3 regions of the Enterobacter sp. ECC_219_Taxon_10 genome follow, and region 3 is predicted to be linked to each of the others. Evidence: predicted binding sites of a transcription regulator. Region 3 holds the regulator's gene; each other region holds the start of a gene.

The links. Region 3 encodes LexA, which represses DNA repair genes until DNA is damaged. Its sites were predicted from a motif close to TNCTGTATGTACATACAGNA; they were not measured.
Region 1: the regulator LexA is predicted to act here: its motif matches at 2,980-2,999, upstream of metR (HTH-type transcriptional regulator MetR).
Region 2: the regulator LexA is predicted to act here: its motif matches at 1,127-1,146, upstream of AC4ICF_RS07985 (DNA translocase FtsK 4TM domain-containing protein).

What each region holds. Positions count from the first base shown of each region.
Region 1 is NZ_CM178005.1:4,686,616-4,693,142, forward strand. It holds gene AC4ICF_RS22270 (dienelactone hydrolase family protein) at 1-605, shown strand, start outside; gene metE (5-methyltetrahydropteroyltriglutamate--homocysteine S-methyltransferase) at 654-2,915, opposite strand; gene metR (HTH-type transcriptional regulator MetR) at 3,031-3,984, shown strand; gene AC4ICF_RS22285 (carboxylate/amino acid/amine transporter) at 3,872-4,771, opposite strand; gene yigL (sugar/pyridoxal phosphate phosphatase YigL) at 4,854-5,654, opposite strand; gene pldB (lysophospholipase L2) at 5,686-6,527, opposite strand, start outside.
Region 2 is NZ_CM178005.1:1,679,404-1,685,930, forward strand. It holds gene trxB (thioredoxin-disulfide reductase) at 1-49, opposite strand, end outside; gene lrp (leucine-responsive transcriptional regulator Lrp) at 594-1,088, shown strand; gene AC4ICF_RS07985 (DNA translocase FtsK 4TM domain-containing protein) at 1,224-4,919, shown strand; gene lolA (outer membrane lipoprotein periplasmic chaperone LolA) at 5,048-5,662, shown strand; gene rarA (replication-associated recombination protein RarA) at 5,672-6,527, shown strand, end outside.
Region 3 is NZ_CM178005.1:333,164-339,690, reverse strand. It holds gene AC4ICF_RS01485 (CsbD family protein) at 17-226, opposite strand; gene dinF (MATE family efflux transporter DinF) at 347-1,684, opposite strand; gene lexA (transcriptional repressor LexA) at 1,748-2,356, opposite strand; gene AC4ICF_RS01470 (diacylglycerol kinase) at 2,465-2,833, opposite strand; gene plsB (glycerol-3-phosphate 1-O-acyltransferase PlsB) at 2,988-5,408, shown strand; gene gntU (gluconate transporter) at 5,527-6,527, opposite strand, start outside.

The DNA of each region.
Region 1 (6,527 bases), 580 kb from region 3:
AACACATTCGCGACCTCTGCCGCCGGCTGGCGCTGGAAGGGTATCTGGCCGTTGCGCCAGAGCTCTACTTCCGTCAGGGCGATCCGAACGACTACAGCGATATTCCAACATTGCTCAGCAACCTGGTCAGCAAAGTCCCGGACGCGCAGGTGCTGGCCGATCTCGATCACGTCGCCAGCTGGGCGGCGCGCAACGGCGGCGATCCGCATCGTCTGCTGGTCACCGGTTTCTGCTGGGGCGGACGCATTAGCTGGCTGTATGCCGCGCATAACCCGCAGCTCAAAGCCGCTGTCGCCTGGTACGGCAAACTGGTGGGTGAAAAAACGCTGAATTCACCGAAACATCCCGTGGATATCGCCACCGAGTTAAATGCCCCCGTGTTAGGGCTTTACGGTGGACAGGACACCGGTATTTCGCTGGATTCGGTAGAGACCATGCGCCATGCGCTCCGTGCGGCCAATGCGAAGGCGGAGATCGTGGTGTATCCGGATGCCGGGCATGCGTTTAACGCGGATTATCGTCCGAGCTATCACGCTGAATCGGCTAAAGATGGCTGGCAGCGGATGCTGGCGTGGTTTAGCCAGTACGGCGGTAAGAAGGCGTAATAACAAAAAAGCCCGGTGGCGGCTACGCCTTACCGGGCAATCCAGCACCTACGCCTGACGCAAATTCTGTGCCGCCTTCACCATGTTGGCGAGCGCCGCGCGCGTCTCTGGCCAGCCGCGAGTTTTCAGTCCGCAGTCCGGGTTCACCCACAGGCGCTCTGCAGGGATGCGCTGGGCCGCTTTTTTCAGCAGGGCTTCAATCCACTCCACGCTCGGCACGTTCGGGGAGTGAATGTCGTACACGCCCGGCCCGATTTCATTCGGATAGTCGAACTCTTCAAACGACTCCAGCAGCTCCATGTCTGAACGCGAGGTCTCGATGGTGATTACGTCAGCGTCCAGCGCGGCAATCGAATCCATGATGTCGTTAAATTCGCAGTAACACATGTGGGTGTGGATCTGGGTATCGTCCTTAGCCACCGCAGCGTTGATGCGGAACGCTTCCACGCCCCACTGCAGGTAAGCATCCCAGTCGCTGCGGCGCAGCGGTAAACCCTCGCGCAGCGCCGGTTCGTCAATCTGGATGATGCCAATCCCCGCAGCTTCCAGATCCGCCACTTCATCACGCAGCGCCAGCGCAATCTGTTTGGCAATGGTCTCGCGGGTCACGTCTTCACGCGGGAACGACCAGCAGAGAATGGTAACCGGGCCGGTGAGCATGCCTTTCACCGGCTTGTCGGTCAGGGACTGCGCGTACTTCGCCCACTCAACCGTGATCGGTTCCGGACGGCTGACGTCACCGATGACCACCGGCGGCTTCACGCAGCGGGAGCCGTAGCTCTGCACCCAGCCGTTTTGGGTAAAGACGAAGCCGTCCAGGTGTTCACCGAAGTATTCCACCATATCGTTACGCTCGGCTTCGCCGTGCACCAGCACATCAAGCCCCAGGCGCTCCTGCTCGATAATCGCCTGCTTGATGTGTTCCGCGATGCCGGTGCGGTAGTGGTTCGCATCCAGATTGCCCTTTTTGAAGTCCAGACGCAGGCCGCGGATCTCCGTAGTCTGTGGGAAGGAGCCGATCGTCGTGGTCGGCCACGCAGGAAGGTTGAAGCGGGCGCGCTGGGCTTCGGCACGTACCTCATACGGGCTCTGGCGCTGGCTATCCTGGGCGGTGATGGCCGCCAGACGTTTTGCCACCGCCGGGTTGTGCACGCGGGACGAGTGACGACGCGCCTGGATCGGTGCGCTCCAGTCGGTAATCGCCGCCGTGTCGCCGCTGTTCAGCGCGTCGCACAGCAGCGTTAGCTCTTCGCATTTTTGCAGGGCGAAGGCAAACCAGCTTTTCACTTCAGGGTCGAGGCGGGTTTCCACACTCAGATCGATCGGACTGTGCAGCAGCGAACAGGATGATGCCACCCACAGTTCACGTTTACCGACGATGTCTTTAATTTGTGCGTATTTCTCGGTCAGATCGGCGCGCCAGACGTTACGGCCGTTGACCAGACCGGCGGAGAGCAGCCAGTCTGCGGGCAGGCGCTTGTGCAGTTCCACCACATCGTCCTTACCGTGAACCAGGTCAACGTGAAGGCCCTGAACCGGCAGCGCGGTAATGGTCTTCAGGTTCGGCGTCACGCCTTCGAAATAGGTGGTGAGCAGGAGTTTTACCTGTCCGGCGAGCGCGTCATACGCCGGTTTGAAGGCATCGAGCCAAACCTGGGGAAGCTCCAGCACCAGCGCAGGCTCGTCGATTTGCACCCACTGGATACCGCGCTTGCCCAGCTCAATCAGCACCTGCTTATAGACCGGAAGAATATCGTTCAGCAGGCTGAGGCGGTCAAACTGCTCGCCCTTCACTTTACCCAGCCACAGGTAGGTTACCGGCCCCAGCAAAACGGGCTTCACCTGGTGTCCCAGCGCCAGCGCTTCATCCACCTCCTCCAGAAGCTGCGTCCAGGTCAGCTTAAACTGCTGGCCTTTGACGAACTCCGGCACCATATAGTGATAGTTGGTATTAAACCACTTGGTCATTTCCGCCGCTGCCGCTGGCTCACCCGTTGGTGCGCGGCCACGGCCGATGCGAAACAGGGTATCAATATCCACCGATCCATCTTTGTTCTGATGACGAGCCGGTACGTTGCCAAGCAGCAGGCTGGTCGTCAGAACATGGTCGTACCAGGCGAAGTCGCCCACCGGCAGCAGGTCAATGCCCGCCTGTTTTTGCTGATCCCAGTGGCGGGCGCGCAGCTCCCGCCCCACCGCCAGTAGTTCTTCACGGGAGGCGTTGCCCGCCCAGTAGCTTTCTTGCGCTTTTTTCAGCTCGCGACGCAGGCCAACGCGAGGGAAACCGAGAGTGTGATTGCGGATTGTCATGGTGTGCCCCTTGTGAAATTCGTTATTTAGACGTCCAGATGTTTACACTTCTATAATTGGCAGGTACTGTATATTCCTCAAGCGCAAAATGTTCATGGCGGAGTGAAGGACTTTCATGATCGAGATTAAACACCTGAAAACGCTACAAGCGTTGCGGAACTGCGGTTCGCTCGCGGCGGCTGCGGCCACGCTGCACCAGACCCAGTCCGCCCTTTCTCACCAGTTCAGCGATCTGGAACAACGCCTCGGATTTCGTCTTTTTGTGCGTAAGAGCCAGCCCCTGCGCTTTACGCCGCAGGGTGAAATTCTTCTTCAGCTGGCGAATCAGGTGCTGCCGCAGATCGCCAGCGCGCTGCAGGCGTGTAACGAGCCGCAGCAGACCAAACTGCGCATCGCCATTGAGTGCCACAGCTGTATTCAGTGGCTGACCCCCGCGCTTGAAAACTTTCGCCAGAAGTGGCCGCAGGTGGAGATGGACTTTAAATCCGGCGTGACGTTCGACCCGCAGCCTTCGCTCCAGCAGGGCGAACTGGATCTGGTGATGACGTCCGACATCCTGCCGCGCAGCGGCCTGCATTATTCACCGATGTTCGATTATGAAGTGCGCCTGGTGCTGGCGCCGGACCATCCGCTGGCGGCCAAAACGCGCATCACGCCGGAAGACCTGGCGACGGAAACGCTGCTAATTTATCCGGTCCAGCGCAGTCGTCTGGATATCTGGCGCCACTTCCTGCAGCCAGCAGGCATTAGCCCGCAGCTGAAAAGCGTGGATAACACCCTGCTGTTGATTCAGATGGTGGCGGCCAGCATGGGGATTGCGGCGCTGCCGCACTGGGTGGTGGAGAGTTTTGAACGCCAGGGTCTGGTGGTCACCAAAACCCTGGGAGAAGGACTGTGGAGCCGGCTGTACGCCGCCGTGCGCGACGGAGAGCAGCGTCAGCCCGTTACGGAAGCGTTTATTCGCTCAGCGCGGAACCACGCGTGCGACCACCTTCCGTTTGTGCGGAGCGCGGAGCGACCCAGCGGCGATGGACCCACAGCGAAGCCAGGATCACCGCTCCCCCAATAAGGAAGCTCGGCCAGTGCGGCTGTTCCTGCCAGATGGCGAGGTTCACCAGCAGCCCCGCTGGCACATGCACGTTGTTCATGATCCCCAGCGTCCCGGCGTCGACCTGCGTAGCGCCGTAGTTCCACATGAAGTACCCCAACCCTGACGCCACCACGCCCAGCCAGACCAGAACGCTCCACTGCACGTTGGTGGTCGGCAGCTTTTGCGGGTTGCCGAGCAGAAACCACGCCGCCACCGCGACAATCGCCGCACCCATATAGAACCACGCAAACGCGTTGTGCTGCGGCATAGGGCGGGTTTCCATCAGGCGTTTGTAGCCTACCATGCCGATAGCAAAGCTGATATTGGCGAGCTGGACGAACATCAGCCCGGTCCAGAAGTGATCGCTTACTTTGTCATAGCGAATTATCGCCGCACCGACCACCGCCAGCGCGGCGCTCAGCAGGTATCCCCAGCGCAGACGGCGTCTGCTGAGCAGGTCGTAAATCAGCGTGATATAGAGCGGCGTCAGCACGGTAAAGAGCAAGAATTCAGAGACGGACAAGTAGACGTAAGCCCGGAAGCTAAACAGATACATGATGCCGAGCTGCATCGCGCCCACCAGCATGTAGAGCAAAATGGTTTTCAGCGATTGCCCGCGCGTGCGCAGGAACGGCAGGAATACCAGCGCCGCCAGCCCCACGCGCATCAGCACCGAGAAGTAGCTGTCGACCGAACCGGCAAGGTATTCGCCAATCAGGCTAAAGGAGAAGGCCCACAGGATAGTGGTGATAATGAGTAGCGCCACAATGCTTGTCTCTCAGAAAGAAGGAGAGGCATTGTAGCGAACTCTTTAGTTGACAACTGAGCAATAAACAACCAAATGAAGATTATTCAAGGAAAAGCTTGCGCAGATACTTCGGTACCGCGTTGTCTGCGTTGGTGCCGATCACTTCCAGCTCCGGGTGCAAATCTTTCAGACGCTGGTGTGCGTTTTCCATAATGCAGCCCTTGCCTGCCATCGAAAGCATCTCGGCGTCGTTCATGCCGTCGCCGAAGGCGATACAGTCCTTCAGCTCAAAGCCCAGTCGTTTCGCGACGGCTTCGAGCGCGTGGCCTTTTGAGACGCCCCCGGCCATTACTTCCAGACAGGTCACGGTGGAGAAGCTCACGTTGACGCGATCGCCCCATCGGGCGTTGATCGCCTGTTCCAGCGGCAGCAGCTCTTCGTGGCTGTCGCAGGTGAAGAACACCTTGCTGATCCCCTCTGGATCCAGCAAACCCGGCTCATAAAGGGAGTAGTTGAATACCGCTTCCCTGAAGAAACGCATTTCATCCGGGCGGTGGCGATTCATGAACCATTCGTCGTCGCGGTAAACGTTAGTGACGATAGCCGGGTTGTTATGCACCACGCCGAACAGATCGGCGGCAATATCGCGATCCAGGTTGTGCGTAAAGATCAGGTTGCCGTCGGTATCATGCACGCGCGCACCGTTGGAGGTGATCATGTACGACTTGATCTCAAGGTTATCGCGGATCTGCCCCACGTCCACGTGGTGGCGGCCGGTGGCAAACACAAAGTTCACACCACGGGCGGTCAGAAGCTTTAAGGTCTCTTTCGCGTAAGGCGACAGGGTGTGGTCGGGGGAAAGCAGTGTGCCATCTAAATCAGATGCAACAACCTGGTACATAGGGATTTCAACCTCTGGTGGAAAACAATAATCAATTATGCCTGTTGAAAAATTCAACAATGGCGTTAAGCGCGACTGAGCGCATAGCGTCCTTTTCAAAAAGGATCTCATGGAACGCGCCGTTGATGACCAGCGGTTTACCCCCTTCGCAGGGGTGCCCCGCCGCAGCGCGCAGTTCACAATAGCGGTCATGCATGCGGTTATCCACCACACGCTCTTCTTCCGCCTGAATCAGAAGCGTCGGCGTGTCATCATCGCCTACGCCCGCCAGCACCTGCTCACCAGCCAGAATACCCTCCCGCACCCAGTGCCAGGTCGGGCCGCCGACGCGCAAGCGCGGTTCATCGGCATAAAAGCGCAGGTTGCGGCGATAGCGCTGCCGACTGTGGGTCAAGACGTTGATGGCGAACGGCAATGCGCGCCAGCGTCCGGTTCCGATGGCATAGCCTTCACGAATGCGCTGATGGCCCTCAGCCCAGTCGAGTAGATGGCGCACCATCCAGTCGGGGAAGCGAATAACGATACCGTACATCGGCGCGGTAAGCGCAATGGCGTCGCACTGGTGCTCATACCGCTGCAAAAACAGCGTCGAAATGGCACCGCCCATGGAGTGCGCAAGGATATACCGCTTGCGCCAGGGGCCGGGCTGCAATTCCTGCTGCCAGAATGCGGCAAAATCGTCGACGTAATCGCTGAAGCGATCCACGTGCCCACGGTGCGTGTCGGGCAGCATACGCCCGGACAGCCCCTGCCCACGGTGGTCGATGATCAGCACATCAAAACCCATATGGACCAGATCGTAGGCCAGTTCGGCATATTTAACGTAGCTTTCGATACGCCCAGGGCAGACCACGATCACCCGGTCATTTTTTT
Region 2 (6,527 bases), 1.3 Mb from region 3:
CAGGTCCAGAACCAAGGATTAGCAACTTACTGTGTTTGGTCGTGCCCATGAGATCCCCATTGTTGTTGGCAGGCAATGGGCTGGATTGTAGGGAATTTGTTGCCGTAAAAAAAGAGCGCTGGGATTTTGCTTTCGATACATGCAATAGCTGCGCCCGATGAATCTTGCCCCGTTACATCACGTTATCTACTGAAAACCGCTCGTTTATAAGGCAGTAAAATGAGGATTAATACCCCCCCGTAATGAATATCCGGCATCTTGTACTAAAAAACGATGTTTTGCTTTGACAATCCCCTGCGCATTTGCGAAAACATTCAAGGAAGAAAAAAAACCGCGTTAACCGTATGCCGCATAGGCATGCACGTAAATGCCATTTTTACCGTGTCAGTGAAATCTACGCATGGCGTGGACAGACGCCATACGTGATGTCGGTGACAGCCTTCGGGCAGCGGTCTTCTTACCAACAGAACCCGAATCCGCATCGCGTCTAATACATAACCAGGCGATGTGATGACTAACGGGTACAGGCTCTGAACAGTGATGTGCACAGGGTCCAGGCAGGAGTAGGGAAGGAATACAGAGAGACAATAATAATGGTAGATAGCAAGAAGCGCCCTGGCAAAGATCTCGACCGTATCGATCGTAACATTCTTAATGAATTGCAAAAGGATGGGCGTATTTCCAACGTCGAGCTTTCAAAACGTGTGGGACTTTCCCCGACGCCGTGCCTTGAGCGTGTGCGCCGACTGGAAAGACAGGGTTTTATTCAGGGCTATACGGCTCTGCTGAACCCGCATTATCTGGATGCCTCACTTCTGGTATTTGTTGAGATTACTCTGAATCGTGGTGCGCCGGATGTGTTTGAGCAATTCAACGCCGCTGTACAAAAACTTGAAGAAATTCAAGAGTGTCATCTGGTGTCCGGTGATTTCGACTACCTGTTGAAAACCCGTGTGCCTGATATGTCCGCCTACCGTAAGCTGCTGGGGGAAACCCTGCTGCGTCTGCCAGGCGTGAACGACACCCGTACCTATGTGGTGATGGAAGAGGTCAAACAGAGCAATCGTCTGGTTATTAAGACGCGCTAACACGGAACAGGTGCAAAATCAGCGTAGTTTGATTACACTCCTGTTAATCCATACAGCAACAGTGCCGGGGAGCCCCGGCGCTGTTGTCCGTTTTAGCAAACAGGCAGGATATGCCTGATACCTGGAGAGCCTTTCTTGAGCCAGGAATACACTGAAGACAAAGAAGTCACACTATCGAAGCTAAGCAGCGGACGTCGTCTCCTCGAGGCTTTGCTGATCGTTATTGCCCTTTTTGCCGTCTGGCTGATGGCAGCCTTACTCAGTTTCAACCCTTCCGATCCCAGCTGGTCGCAAACCGCGTGGCATGAGCCTATCCATAATTTAGGCGGCGTACCCGGAGCCTGGCTTGCGGACACGCTCTTTTTCATTTTCGGTGTAATGGCCTACACCATTCCCGTCATTATTATTGGCGGATGCTGGTTTGCATGGCGTCATCGTCAGAACGATGATTACATCGATTATTTCGCGGTTTCCCTGCGCCTGATTGGCGCGCTGGCGCTGATCCTCACCTCCTGCGGGCTGGCGGCGATTAACGCCGATGATATCTGGTACTTCGCCTCCGGCGGGGTAATTGGCAGCCTGCTGAGCTCTGCGCTACAGCCGATGCTTCACAGCAGCGGCGGCACGCTGGCGCTGCTCTGCATCTGGGCGGCAGGGCTGACGCTGTTTACCGGCTGGTCATGGGTGAGCATTGCCGAGAAGATCGGCAGCTTTATTCTTACGATCCTGACCTTCGCGAGCAACCGTACCCGCCGCGACGACACGTGGGTCGATGAAGAAGAATATGAAGATGAGTACGAAGAGGAAGACGATGCTCCGGTGCAGCGTCGTGAATCTCGTCGTGCTCGTATTCTGCGCGGTGCCCTGGCGCGTCGCCAGCGCGTTGCTGAAAAATTTGCTAACCCGCTTGGACGCAAAACCGATGCGGCGCTCTTCTCCGGTAAGCGTATGGATGAAGATGAGCAGGTTGAGTACCGCGCAGCGGGTAGCTCAGTAGATCCTGATGATGTGCTTTTCTCCGGCAACCGTGCGATGCCGGGTGATTTCGATGAATACGATCCGCTGCTTAACGGGCATACCGTTACCGCGCCGGTTGCCGCAGCCGCAGCAGCAACGACCGCAGCACAGGCGTATGCCGCCCCTGTCGAAGCCGTGATGCCATCCGCGCCGGTTCCACCACCGGAATCCGCTATCCAGCAGCCTCAGGTTGCCTGGCAGACCGCACCGGGTGTCCACACGCCGGAGCCCGTTATCGCGCCTGAACCAGAGAGCTATGTCCCTGTGCATCAGGAGCAGTGGCAGCAGCCTTATCAGCCGCCGCAACCTGAGTATGAACCGCAGAACTATGAGCAGCCTGCGGCCCAGCCTTATCAGGCGCATGCGCCTGAACCGGTTGAACCCGCGCAGCCTTATGTGGAGCCTCAGCCTGAACCTGAGGTGGTGGAAGAGGTGAAACCGTCTCGTCCGCCAATGTACTATTTTGAAGAAGTTGAAGAACGCCGGGCTCGTGAACGCGAACAGCTGGCGGCATGGTATCAGCCTGTGCCTGAACCGGTGCAGGAGCCGGTTACAAAGGCACCTTCAGTTTCGGTTCCGCCGGTCGACCCGACGCCTGCTGTTGCCCCCGTAGCGGAAAGCGTGAAGCAGGCTACTGCGGCCTCAGCGGCGGCAGCACCGGTATTTAGCCTGGCAACGGGCGGTGCGCCGCGTCCGCAGGTGAAAGAGGGAATTGGTCCCCAACTGCCTCGCCCTAACCGCGTCCGCGTTCCAACCCGACGTGAGCTTGCCTCCTATGGTATCAAGCTGCCTTCCCAGCGGATGGCCGAAGAAAAAGCGCGTGAGACGGACTATGAAGATGATGCCGATGAAATGCAGCAGGACGAACTGGCCCGCCAGTTCGCCGCGCAGCAGAATCAGCGCTACGGTGAAGCCTATCAGCACGATGAACCGATGCTGGAAGACGAAGATGACGCGGCTGAAGCCGAATTAGCGCGTCAGTTTGCGGCAACCCAGCAGCAACGTTACTCCGGTGAACAGCCTGCTGGCGCGAACCCGTTCTCATTATCGGATTTCGAGTTCTCACCAATGAAAGATCTGGTGGATGATGGCCCGAGCGAGCCTCTGTTCACCCCGAGCGTTATGCCTGAAGCAGAGCCTGTGCGCCAGCAGCCGGCGCCGCAGGCACAGACATACGCGCAGCCGCAGCAACCTGTTCAGCAGCCGTATGCGCAACCGCAGCAGCCGCAACAACAGCCGCCGCAGTTCCAGCAGCCAGCGCCACAGCCTCAGGAGAGCCTGATTCACCCGCTGCTGATGCGTAACGGTGACAGCCGTCCGCTGCAGCGTCCGAGCACGCCGCTACCGTCGCTGGATCTGCTGACGCCGCCGCCGGCTGAAGTCGAGCCGGTTGATACGTTTGCTTTGGAGCAGATGGCCCGTCTGGTGGAAGCCCGTCTGGCAGACTTTCGCATCAAGGCGGACGTGGTGAATTACTCACCGGGCCCGGTTATTACCCGTTTCGAACTTAACCTGGCGCCGGGCGTCAAAGCCGCGCGCATTTCTAACCTGTCCCGCGATCTGGCACGTTCTCTGTCGACCGTTGCGGTACGTGTGGTGGAAGTGATTCCGGGTAAACCGTACGTTGGCCTTGAGCTGCCGAACAAGAAACGTCAGACCGTTTACCTGCGCGAAGTGCTGGATAACACCAAGTTCCGCGATAACCCATCCCCGCTGACCGTAGTGTTGGGTAAAGATATCGCCGGCGACCCGGTGGTGGCTGACCTCGCGAAAATGCCTCACCTGCTGGTAGCGGGTACCACCGGTTCCGGTAAGTCCGTCGGCGTGAACGCCATGATCCTCAGCATGCTCTACAAAGCGCAGCCGGAAGATGTGCGTTTCATCATGATCGACCCGAAAATGCTCGAACTGTCGGTCTACGAAGGCATTCCGCATCTGCTGACGGAAGTGGTCACCGACATGAAAGACGCCGCCAACGCCCTGCGCTGGAGCGTCAACGAGATGGAGCGCCGCTACAAGCTGATGTCTGCGCTGGGCGTGCGTAACCTGGCCGGCTATAACGAGAAAATCGCCGAGGCGGCGCGCATGGGCCGTCCAATCCCGGATCCTTACTGGAAACCGGGTGACAGTATGGATGCACAGCATCCGGTGCTGGAGAAACTGCCTTATATCGTCGTGCTGGTGGATGAATTCGCCGACCTGATGATGACCGTCGGTAAGAAAGTGGAAGAGCTGATCGCGCGTCTGGCACAGAAAGCGCGTGCGGCAGGTATTCACCTGGTGCTGGCGACCCAGCGTCCGTCCGTGGATGTTATCACCGGCCTGATTAAGGCGAACATACCGACTCGTATCGCGTTTACCGTTTCGAGCAAAATTGACTCCCGTACCATTCTCGACCAGGGCGGCGCTGAGTCTCTGCTGGGAATGGGGGACATGCTGTACTCCGGCCCGAACTCCACCTCACCGGTGCGCGTACACGGTGCGTTCGTTCGCGACCAGGAAGTACACGCGGTGGTGCAGGACTGGAAAGCGCGCGGACGTCCGCAGTACGTTGACGGTATTACCTCCGACAGCGAAAGCGAAGGCGGCGGCGGTGGTTTTGACGGCGGTGAAGAGCTGGATCCGTTATTCGATCAGGCGGTTAACTTCGTCACTGAAAAACGTAAAGCCTCCATCTCTGGCGTGCAGCGTCAGTTCCGCATCGGCTATAACCGCGCGGCACGTATCATCGAGCAGATGGAAGCGCAGGGCATCGTGAGCGAGCAGGGGCACAACGGTAACCGTGAGGTGCTGGCTCCGCCGCCGTTTGATTAACCCTCAACATTTGCAAAGAAGGGTAAAACAGCAAAAATTAAGCATTTTCTTCTGTCGCCTGCCTGCGGGCAGGTCCAGAATAGATGACGGAACCCCCATTTCGGGAAGACGTATTTTAAGGAATAACAATGAAAAAAATCGCCATCGCCTGTGCATTACTCACCAGTTTTGTTGCCAGCAGCGTCTGGGCTGATGCAGCCAGCGACCTTAAAAGCCGACTGGACAAAGTCAGCAGCTTCCACGCCAGCTTCACGCAAAAAGTGACAGACGGTAGCGGCAACGCGGTGCAGGAAGGACAGGGGGATTTGTGGGTGAAACGCCCTAATCTGTTTAACTGGCATATGACCCAGCCTGATGAAAGTATTCTGGTGTCAGATGGTAAAACCCTGTGGTTCTTCAACCCGTTCGTTGAGCAGGCTACGGCGACCTGGCTGAAGGACGCGACCAGCAACACGCCGTTTATGCTGATTGCCCGCAACCAGGCCAGCGACTGGCAGCAGTACAATATTAAACAGAAGGGTGACGAATTTGTCCTGACGCCGAAAGGCAGCAACGGCAACCTGAAGCAGTTCACCATCAACGTAAGCACCAACGGTACCATTAACCAGTTCGGCGCGGTTGAGCAGGACGATCAGCGCAGCAGCTACCAGCTTAAATCTCAGCAGAACGGCGCCGTTGACGCATCGAAATTCACCTTTACCCCGCCGCAGGGCGTAACGGTGGACGACCAACGCAATAAGTAAGAGGCATGAGTGGGCAATCTGTCGCTCGATTTTTCAGATAACGCGTTTCAACCTCTGGCCGCCCGTATGCGGCCAGAAAATTTAGCGCAGTACATCGGTCAGCAGCATCTGCTGGCTGCGGGGAAACCCTTGCCGCGCGCCATTGAGGCCGGGCATTTACACTCGATGATCCTCTGGGGACCTCCGGGCACCGGCAAAACCACGCTTGCAGAAGTGATCGCCCGGTATGCTAACGCGGACGTTGAGCGTATCTCTGCGGTGACGTCGGGGGTGAAGGAGATCCGCGAGGCGATCGAGCGAGCGCGGCAGAACCGCAATGCCGGACGCCGCACTATTCTCTTTGTCGACGAAGTCCACCGCTTCAACAAGAGCCAGCAGGATGCCTTCCTGCCGCATATTGAAGACGGCACAATCTTCTTCATCGGGGCGACCACCGAAAATCCATCGTTTGAACTGAACTCGGCGCTGCTGTCCCGCGCGCGCGTTTATTTGCTTAAATCCCTGACCACCGAGGATATCGAAAAGGTCCTCACGCAGGCGATGGAGGATAAGGCGCGGGGCTACGGCGGGCAGGATATCGTGCTGCCTGACGACACGCGACGTGCGATTGCGGAGCTGGTCAACGGCGATGCGCGTCGGGCGCTAAACACGCTGGAAATGATGGCCGATATGGCCGAAGTGGATGATGCCGGGAAGCGGGTGCTGAAGCAGGAGCTGCTGACCGAAATTGCCGGGGAGCGCAGCGCGCGTTTCGATAATAAAGGCGACCGTTTCTACGACCTGATTTCGGCGCTGCATAAGTCCGTGCGCGGCAGCGCTCCGGATGCAGCGCTGTACTGGTACGCGCGTATCATCACCGCGGGTG
Region 3 (6,527 bases):
TGTGGGTTATTCAGCGTTACCAACGATAGTCGTTACGGGTTTCCCAGTCTTTGACTTCGTTTTCCGCCTGATCTTTCGCGTAGCCGTAACGTTCCTGAATTTTACCGACAAGCTGATCGCGTTTACCTTCAATGACGGTCATATCGTCATCTGTCAGCTTACCCCACTGTTCTTTCGCTTTACCTTTGAACTGCTTCCAGTTGCCGCCGATTTCGTCTTTATTCATCATCGTGTCCTCTTAGTTAAGCGTCGGGTCGTAACGTCCGTTACGTTCTTTTCTGCTGGACGTGATAATTATTGTAGTTAAGGATTCGGCGGTTGGTTTCATATTCGGAATCTTTAACCGTCACGATATATCATGGCGGGAGGGAAGCCAGGTATTATTTTGCCAGTGACGGTGCCAGATAAAGGCAAGCGACAGGCCGCGCAGAGAGAGGAAGACCGCAAGCGCCAGCCACAAACCGTGATTACCCAGCCAGGGTAGCGTCAGCAGCGTCAGACCAAACCCCGCCGCCGCGACCGCCATACTGTTGCGCATTTCCGCCCCGCGCGTCGCGCCGATAAACATGCCGTCCAGCAGATAGCACCAGACACCTACTACCGGCAAAATAACCTGCCAGACGATGTAGCGGTCCGCCAGTTCGCGTAAAGCCGGTAACGAAGTGAGCAATGCAATAATGTCACGGCCAAAACAGGCGTAAATCAGTGCGAATGCCAGCGCGACCAGGCCCGACTGGCGGCAGGCCGCACGCCAGACATTCCGAAGCTGCCCACTTTCCCGCGCGCCGTACGCCTGCCCGGAATGCGCCTCAACGGCATAGGCGAAGCCGTCCAGCGCGTAGGCGGTGAACGTCAGCAATGTCATCAGGACTGCATTCACCGCAACGATTTCTGGCCCCAGTCGAGCCCCAAAGACCGTCAGAGCGCCGAAACAGATCTGAAGCAGCAGCGAACGCAGCATGATGTCACGGTTGAGCGCCAGCAGCCTGCGGATATTGCCGCGCCATGCTGTTTTGAGCAGCGCAAGGGAGATCCCGCGCATCGCCAGCACGCGCCAGACCATCCACAAGCCAATGAAAAAGGTCCCGTATTCTGCAATCGCCGTCGCCAGTGCCGCCCCGCGTACGTCCATATGCAGGCCCATCACCAGCCAGAGATCGAGCACAATGTTGAGAAGGTTTCCCACGACCAGCAAAATCACTGGCGCACGGGCATATTGCACGCCCAGTAACCAACCCAGCAGAACAAGGTTTGCCAGCGAAGCGGGCGCGCTAAGCCAGCGAATTTCCAGGAAGCGACGCGCCTGCTCCAGTACCGCCTCGTTGCCGCCAACGACCTGGAGTGCAAGGTCGATCAGGGGCGTGCGCAGTAAAACAATCAACATTCCCGCGCCCAGCGCCAGGATCAGCGGCTGCACCAGCGCACGCGCCAGACGTAACGGGTCTTTCGCACCGTACGCCTGTGCCGTGAGCCCGGTAGTACTCATACGTAAAAAGAGCATCAGCATAAACAGGAAGCTGGTTGCCGTCGCCCCAATCGCCACGCCGCCAAGATAAACAGGGGAATCGAGATGACCAATAACGGCCGTGTCGACCAGACCCAACAAGGGCACGGTGATATTGGAGAAAATCATCGGCAGGGCAAGACGCCACAATGCCTTATCTGAAGCCGTCAGCAGTGACATGGGAAATACCGGGAATGGAAGACGAAGCAGGCTACAGCGAAAGCGTAGCCTGTCAGGAAGAGATTACAGCCATTCGCCGTTGCGAATCACGCCTACTGCCAGACCTTCAATAGAGAAGCTCTGTTCGCGGAGGTCGACCACAATCGGGGTGAACTCGTTGTTTTCAGGCAACAGCTGGACGGTGTTACCCTGTTTTTTCAGGCGCTTAACGGTCACTTCGTCATCAATGCGCGCAACCACCACCTGGCCGTTCCGCACATCCTGCGTTTTGTGAACGGCCAGCAGGTCGCCATCAAGAATGCCGATGTCTTTCATCGACATCCCGCTAACGCGCAGCAGGAAATCAGCGCTCGGCTTGAACATACCAGGATCGACCTGGTAGTGGCCTTCTATATGCTGTTGTGCCAGCAGCGGTTCACCTGCGGCAACGCGGCCTATCAGAGGAATGCCCGTCTCTTCTTCCACCAGCAGGCGGATACCGCGCGACGCGCCTGACACAATCTCAATTACACCCTTACGCGCCAGCGCTTTCAGGTGTTCCTCGGCAGCATTCGGAGAACGGAAGCCCAGACGCTGCGCGATTTCCGCACGCGTGGGTGGCATACCCGTCTGGCCGATATGATCCCGAATGAGATCAAACACCTCTTGCTGCCTGGTCGTTAATGCTTTCATTCCGCCCCCTGGGTGTATATACAGTTATGCTGTGAGTATATACAGTCAAAGGCGATTTTGGAACCAAAAACTGCACAAAAAACCAGGGACTTAATTATTCCTGGAGGCTCATCGGAAATGTGACCAAAGCAGCGTGACCCAGGTAATGGCTGCAGTGATAATTGCCAGCAGCACAGCGGCAGAGCCCATATCTTTCGCCCGGCCAGAAAGCTCGTGGAAATCTGAGCCGATCCGGTCAACAACGGCCTCAATAGCGCTATTGAGAATTTCCACTATCATCACCAGAAGTACGGAACCGATGAGAAGCACGCGGGTAATAGCATCTACATCAAGGAAACAGGCGATGATAACCGCGACGATAGCGGCGACACCTTCCTGGCGAAAAGCAGCTTCATTAACCCACGCGGCACGGAAACCTTTCCATGAATAGCCAGCGGCTTTGATGATACGCGTTAACCCAGTGGTATTATTGGCCATTAAAAGAACCTTTTTTAAAAAAGAGCGTCAGTAACAGGAGCAGCAGCGCGTTTCGCTGCCGCCTGAAGTATGACGGGTAACAACAGAAATTTTGCGCGCTTTCTGTTATCCTTGCGCCGCAATTGCATTATTAACCAGAGGCTTTACATCGTTTATGTCCGGCTGGCCACGAATTTACTACAAATTACTTAATTTACCATTAAGCATCCTGGTAAAAAGCAAGTCTATCCCAGCAGAACCCGCGCTGGAACTGGGGCTCGATACGTCGCGCCCTATTATGTACGTTTTGCCTTATAACTCGAAGGCAGACCTGCTGACGCTTCGCGCCCAGTGTCTGGCGCATGATTTACCCGACCCGCTTGAACCGCTGGAAGTTGACGGCACTTTGCTGCCGCGCTACGTGTTCATCCACGGCGGGCCGCGCGTGTTTACCTATTACACGCCGAAAGAAGAGTCCATCAAGCTGTTCCACGACTATCTCGACCTGCACCGCAGCAATCCTGACCTGGATGTGCAGATGGTGCCGGTATCGGTAATGTTTGGTCGCCGCCCGGGCCGTGAAAAAGGTGAAGAGAACCCACCGCTGCGCATGCTTAACGGCATTCAGAAGTTCTTCGCGGTCTCCTGGCTGGGACGCGACAGCTTTGTGCGATTCTCCCCTTCCGTCTCCCTTCGCCGGATGGCGGACGAGCACGGCACTGACAAGATCATCGCGCAAAAACTGGCGCGCGTGGCGCGTATGCACTTCGCCCGTCAGCGCCTGGCGGCTGTAGGGCCACGCCTCCCGGCGCGTCAGGACCTGTTCAACAAGCTGCTGGCCTCTAAAGCGATTGCCCGCGCCGTTGAAGACGAAGCGCGCAGCAAGAAAATTTCGCATGAGAAAGCCCAGCAGAACGCCATTGCGCTGATGGAGGAGATCGCAGCGAACTTCTCTTACGAGATGATTCGCCTGTCCGATCGTATTCTCGGCTTTACCTGGAACCGCCTGTATCAGGGCATCAACGTTCATAACGCCGAACGTGTGCGGCAGCTGGCGCACGATGGCCATGAGATTGTCTATGTCCCCTGCCACCGCAGCCACATGGACTATCTGCTTCTCTCCTACGTGCTCTATCACCAGGGGCTGGTACCGCCGCACATTGCCGCTGGTATTAACCTGAACTTCTGGCCAGCAGGCCCGATTTTCCGCCGTCTGGGTGCATTCTTTATTCGTCGTACCTTCAAGGGCAACAAGCTCTACTCCACCGTGTTCCGCGAGTATCTCGGCGAGCTGTTCAGCCGCGGCTACTCCGTGGAGTACTTCGTGGAGGGCGGTCGTTCCCGTACCGGTCGCCTGCTCGATCCGAAGACCGGCACGCTCTCGATGACCATTCAGGCGATGCTGCGCGGAGGAACCCGTCCGATCACGCTGGTGCCAATTTACATTGGCTATGAGCACGTGATGGAAGTGGGCACGTACGCCAAAGAGCTGCGTGGTGCGACCAAAGAGAAAGAGAGCCTGCCGCAGATGCTGCGCGGCCTGAGCAAGTTACGCAATCTGGGTCAGGGCTACGTAAACTTTGGCGAACCGATGCCGCTGATGACGTATCTGAACCATCATGTTCCGGAGTGGCGCGAGTCTATCGATCCTATTGAAGCGGTTCGTCCGGCCTGGCTGACGCCAACGGTGAACGGTATCGCGTCCGAGCTGATGGTGCGCATTAACAACGCCGGTGCAGCCAATGCCATGAACCTGTGCTGTACGGCGCTGCTGGCTTCCCGTCAGCGCTCCCTGACTCGTGAACAGCTCACGGAGCAGCTGGACTGCTACCTGGACATGATGCGCAACGTGCCGTACTCGGTTGATTCGACGGCCCCTTCTGCTACCGCCAGCGAGCTTATCGATCACGCGCTGCAGATGAACAAGTTCGAAGTCGAGAAAGACACGATCGGCGACATCATCATTCTGCCGCGCGAGCAGGCGGTGCTGATGACGTACTACCGCAACAACATCGCTCATATGCTGATGCTGCCGTCGCTCATGGCGGCCATTATCACCCAGCATCGCCGCATCTCACGCCAGGAGCTGTTGCGCCACGTTGAGACGCTCTACCCGATGCTGAAAGCGGAGCTGTTCCTGCGCTGGAGTAAGGAAGAGCTGGCCGTTGAGCTGGATAAACTGACGGAAGAGCTGCGCCGTCAGGGGCTGATTACCGTTGCAAACGACGAACTGCACATCAATCCGTCACGCTCCCGTACCCTGCAACTGCTGGCGGCCGGTGCGCGTGAAACGCTCCAGCGCTACGCCATTACGTTCTGGCTGCTGAGCGCGAATCCGTCGATCAACCGCGGCACGCTGGAGAAAGAGAGCCGGACACTGGCACAGCGTCTGTCCGTTCTGCACGGCATTAACGCCCCTGAATTCTTCGACAAAGCGGTCTTTAGCTCCCTGGTGCTGACGCTGCGTGACGAAGGCTTCATCAGCGATACGGGCGATGCCGAGCCGGAAGAGACGCTGAAGGTTTACCAGATGCTGGCTGAGCTGATTACCTCGGACGTGCGCCTGACGATCGAGAGCGCCACGCAGGGCGAGTGATGTGAAAAAGCCGGGTGGTGGCTTCACCTGACCCGGCCTGGCGTTCTGCATAATATAAAGGCCCGGTAAGCGCTAACGCTACCGGGCCTTATTTTTGAGCCTTCTTAAATCACCGCATTCAGCTCAGCAGCGTAAAGGCAATCATCCCGACAATCGCACCCGTCGTGCCGAGGATGGTTTCCATCAGCGTCCAGGTTTTCAGGGTTTGCGCTTCGGTCGCGCCGGTAAACTTACCGAACAGCCAGAAGCCTGCGTCGTTAACGTGCGAGACCACAATCGAACCGCCCGCGATACAGATAGACAGCGCGGCCATCTGCGCACCGGAGTAGTTCAGCTGTTCAATCACCGGCATCACCAGACCCACGGCGGTTAAGCACGCCACGGTTGCAGAACCCTGAATGATACGCACCGCCGCAGCCAGCACGAAGCAGGTTACCGCAATCGGCAGACCCATCCCGGTCAGCGCTTCACCCAGAGCCGGGCCCACGCCGGAATCCACCAGCACCTGCTTGAACACGCCACCGGCACCGATTACCAGCAGGATAATCCCCGCAGGCTGCAGAGCCGCACCGCAGATCTCCATCACGCGGTCTTTTGGCATCCCCTGGCGCATCGCCAGGCCGTAAATCGCCACCAGACAGGCCACCAGGATCGCCGTGAACGGGTGACCGATGAACTCAAACCACTCGTAGGCAGAAGAACCTACCGGAACGAAACGTGCAGCGATGGTTTTCAGACCCACGAGAACCAGCGGGAGCAGGATCAGCGACAGGCTGAAGCCGAAGGATGGCATTTTGCCTTCGCCCAGGTGCGGCTCGGTGATGTCGTCCGGAATGTGCAGCTCAACGTAACGGCTGATGAAATTGCCCCACAGCGGGCCGGCAATAATCATCCCCGGGATTGCCGCGCACAGGCCAATCAGGATCATCCAGCCAAAGTCAGCGTGCATCTGGGACGCCAACAGCATCGGCGCAGGCCCAGGCAGCAGAAACGCTGCGGCTGCCGCCACGCCCGCAAACAGCGGAATGACCAGCTTGACGAGGTTAGTGCCGGTATGGCGCGCCATAGAAAACGCGACGCTGATGAGCAGCACAACGGCCACTTCAAAGAACAGGGGCA